2 regions of the Lysinibacillus sp. 1 U-2021 genome follow, and region 2 is predicted to be linked to the other one. Evidence: riboswitches for the same ligand, from Rfam matches in the RefSeq annotation. Region 2 holds a riboswitch; the other holds the start of a gene.

Region 1 (2,210 bases), 2.1 Mb from region 2:
GAAAGCCCAAATAATATGCTACTAAAGAAAGTGAAAATTGCTTTAGCTTTAACAACCGAGGAGATGCTTGAGATTTTATATGACGGCGGTATTAAAGTCACAAAAGGTGAATTAGGTGCTATTTTAAGAAATCCAAGTCATCGTAATTATAAAGAGTGTGGCGATTCATTCGTACGAAATTTTTTAAGGGGCCTAACATATAAATATAGAGCATAATGCACAATGGATATCAATCATAAAGTGCCATTTTTTTCTTTAAAACTCGTTGACAATTTGTGACGAAATTGTGTACAATGAATTTATCACAAAATGTTCACAAAAAAGATGAAAAATGTTCACAAACAAAGGGGTGCTTGTATGATTTATTTTGACATCTTATTAGTAGCTATTGCATGTATTACAATGCCTTTTATTGTTGCAGTTATGTTAGATATTTTTTATGCAGAACGAAAAAAAGTGCGCTTTTCATTACGTCGTACTTCCGTATGGTATATCGCTATGTTTGCGTTATCCTTCATACCATCCGTATTACTTGTCACACAAAACGTATAATTTATTCAAACACTTAGGGGTAAGTGAATTGAAAGTTGACGGCTACAACGCTAATTGAGGTTGTAGCTGTTTTTATTTTGTCCCATAGATGAATAAAACCTTCATAATTAAGTAATTTATATAATTATTAATGAAGGAACAGCTAGTATAAAATATGTATGTTTTAAGTAGAGAGCATTGACTACTTTTACCTACTGTGTTAATTTTGGTAGGGAAATATAGGCAAATTTACTGAAAAGTAGAGACGCAAAGCTACAGGTCTAAGGCAATAAATGCTATGACGGCTGGGTTGCAAAAGAGTGCTAGTTGTATCATCTTCATTCTAGTTTTTGTTCTTTTATGCCTATTTCTTTTGAAATAGGCATTTTTTTTTGCAAGTAAAGTTCAAAGGAGGAAAAGGGGAAATGACGTTGTTAAAAAACACATCATTAAAAAATAAGCTTTTACTAACAGTCTCTATCGTTGTATTACTGCTTATCGCTATTATTACGACGCAAAGTATTAGTGAATTGAATAATCGGATGAATGTGGATTTGAAGCAAGAATTAAAAAGTGTTGGTTTATTAACAGCTATGAACTTAGACAGTGATGAAGTAAAAGATTTGCTGTCCGAAAAAGGGGAAACAAACGCAAAGTTTACAAAGATCCAAAAGCAACTTGATATGATTCAGGAACAGCAAGGTATTATGAGCTGGAGTTATATTTGGGATGTCAAGGATGAGGGTGGCGTCAATCCAATTGGTTATACCTCTAATCTAAATGAAGTCTATGAAGCTGGTGAAATTTTTACTGATTTAGCGGATGAACATGTAGAAACAGCAAAATTAGCTATTGAAAATAATAGTACAGAGGTAACTGATATTTTCGAGGATCCTTTTGGTTCTTGGAGAACGGTTTTTAGTCCTATTAAAGATGATAATGGCCAACTGATTGCCCTATTAGGGATTGATTACTCCGCTGATTATATCAATACGATTATTAAAACAAGTGTGATTAAGCAAATTGTCATTGCCATTATCGGCATTTTAATTTTATTAGTTTTAGTTTACATAATTATAGATCGACTATTAAAGCCACTGAAAAAAGTAGTGAACGTTGCCAATCAAGTGGCAAATGGTGAATTAATAGATGTTGATTTAGAGACATCGAAGGATGAGATTGGTAAATTATCTGAATCCATTCGTACAATGGTGGCTAATTTGCAACATATTATTTTAAACATACGCAATACATCCAATCACGTTTCTTCAGCAGCCAATCAATTAACGGTACATGCTGGTGAAACTTATAACAGCTCAACAAATATTGCACTAGACATGAATCAAATTACACAAAATGCTGAGGCCTCGATGACCATGACAGAGGAAACAGCTGCTGCTATGGAAGAAACGGCAACAGGTATTCAGCAAATTGCTGATTCTGCAAATGTAGCTGCGGAATCTTCTATTTCAGCATCACAGGCTTCTGAACGAGGCAATGAAGTTGTACAACAAGTTATTGCTCAAATGGAGTTAATTAATGATTCTGTTGAACAAATAGGGACAACCATTAATGGTCTACATGTTAATACGAAAAAAATAAGTGAAATTGTTAGCTTAATTACTGCTATTGCCGATCAAACAAATCTATTAGCATTAAATGCTGCCATCGAAGCGGCA
Region 2 (2,210 bases):
AACAGTCGCATCAAAATGTATTGCTCAAATGAAACTAGGTCGTTTAGATGAAGAAACGACAGCAAATATTGGGCGTTTTGAAGGTGGACAAGCGACGAATATTGTTTGTGACGAAGCGACAATTCTTGCAGAAGCACGCTCTATAGACAAAGTTAAATTGGATGCGCAAACAAAGCATATGCAAGATACGTTTGAACAAGTAGCTGCTTCTTTAGGCGCACGTGCAGAGGTAGAAGTGAAGCTAATGTATCCAGGCTTCCGTGTAACGGAATCTGATAAAGTAGTTCAGGTAGCTATGGCTGCTGCACGCAATATTGATCGCACACCGACACTAGGTATTTCTGGTGGAGGCTCAGATGCAAACGTCATCGCAGGCTTTGGCATTCCTACAGTTAATTTATCTGTTGGATACGAGGATATCCATACAACAAATGAAAAAATACCAGTAGAAGAACTTGAAAAATTAGCAGATTTACTAGTAGAAATCGTCAAAGAATCGGCGAAAAACTAACAGTCGAATAAGGATGTGACCCTATGGAAAGTGTCAAAGCAGTCGTATTTGCTTGTGGGACAGAGGAGTATGCTGTGCCTGTGGAGCAAGCGATTTCAATTGAAAAATTAGAGCAAGTAACACCTATTCCTCATTTACCTAACTATCTTCTAGGCTTTACAAGAATTCGCGGTGAGCTTGTACCTGTTCTTGATTTTGAACGCATACTGTACAATCGTTCATCGAATACAGCAACTGCTCGTATCATTGTGTTGAATACAGATGTTGTTAATTATGGATTACTTGTTACAGAAGCACGTGAAATTCTTGATTTCGATGAATCAGTACTTCAGCAATTGGGTCTAGTCAATTATAGTAAAACACGCTATTTTACTGCGGTAGCTAATCTTGAAAATCGAATGATTACGTATGTTGATCCCAAAATATTGGTTAATTCATTAGAGGGCATTCGTGAGATCATCAATTATTTACACAAAATGCTTGAAAATGAAAAGGAAAACGTAGAGGCTTAAGTACTCTACGTTTTTTTATGTTTGAATAGTAAATTTAACCTGTATTTTGTCGTTTTTACCTGATCATACATGTGACAATTATGCATTATACCTACAGACAAACCATCGCTAACCGCGTATGATAATGATTAAGAAAAAACTGAAAAAGGCAAACTTCATCGAAAGGGAGGGACGCCAAGCCATGAGTCTAAACACTATAATTTAGTGCATGATTGTCAGGTTGCCAGGTTCTGTTCTAGGAGCCGAGGCGAGTAGAATGGAGTTAGTTCGTATGAAGAGACAATTAAAAGTATGGACCGCACTAATCGTCATCATGATTAGTTCATTAGCTTTATCAAGTGGAAAGGTTGATGCCATGGCTATACAGGAAAAGGCTACGTGGCTGTGGGATACATCCCTTATCAGGGATGACCAAGAAAAAATATTATTATTTTTAGAACATAACGATGTCAATAAAGTTTATCTGCAAATCGATCAAGGCATAGCGAGCGATGACTATAAGCATTTTATTAGTAACGCTTCTGACAAAGGTATTCGCATTTATGCATTGGATGGTGCTGCAAGCTGGGTTTCAGCTGAGGGTAGTCGAAGCCAAGATGAATTGTTTAATTGGTTACATACATATAATGAGAATTCAACTGAATCTGAGCAATTTTCTGGGATTCACCTTGATGTAGAACCTTATTTAAATAGTGGATGGAACTTACATCAAGCACAAACGATAGAATCCTATCAAACACTAATAATGAAAGCAAGTGAGAAAGCGAGTCAGTTACAACTTACTTTAGAAGTAGATATGCCATTTTGGTTTGATGAAGTTCCGTATTATAATGAATTTGGAAAAGGGTTATTAGCTGATTGGGTCATTGACCATGTGGATAGTGTGACGATCATGGCCTATCGTGATGCTGCAAAAGATATTATCACTATTGTAGAACATGAAATCGCTTATGCTTCCACTATGAACAAATCAATTGTAATTGGTGTAGAAACAGGCGCTTCAGAGGAAGGGGTAAATATTACTTTTTATGATAATGGAGAAGCCTTTATGAATGAACAGCTTATACTTGTTCAGCAACATTTTTCAAATAATGACGCTTTTCATGGAGTAGCCATTCATTATGTGGAGAATTGGATGACTATGCGTCCATAAAAAAAGCCCTTCCAGTGTTAAACTGGAAGGGCTT

The links. Region 2 has a riboswitch for cyclic di-GMP ahead of QH639_RS09725 (amidase). Riboswitches for the same ligand answer to the same signal wherever they lie in the genome.
Region 1: linked by a shared signal. The riboswitch ahead of QH639_RS21330 (methyl-accepting chemotaxis protein) and the one ahead of QH639_RS09725 (amidase) in region 2 are both predicted to bind cyclic di-GMP.

Annotation. Positions count from the first base shown of each region.
Region 1 covers NZ_CP123966.1:4,023,831-4,026,040, reverse strand. The annotation lists gene QH639_RS21340 (YehS family protein) at 1-216, shown strand, start outside; gene QH639_RS21335 (hypothetical protein) at 358-552, shown strand; cyclic di-GMP riboswitch class I at 764-849, shown strand; gene QH639_RS21330 (methyl-accepting chemotaxis protein) at 957-2,210, shown strand, end outside.
Region 2 covers NZ_CP123966.1:1,911,767-1,913,976, reverse strand. The annotation lists gene QH639_RS09735 (M20/M25/M40 family metallo-hydrolase) at 1-511, shown strand, start outside; gene QH639_RS09730 (chemotaxis protein CheW) at 535-1,023, shown strand; cyclic di-GMP riboswitch class I at 1,161-1,251, shown strand; gene QH639_RS09725 (amidase) at 1,295-2,176, shown strand.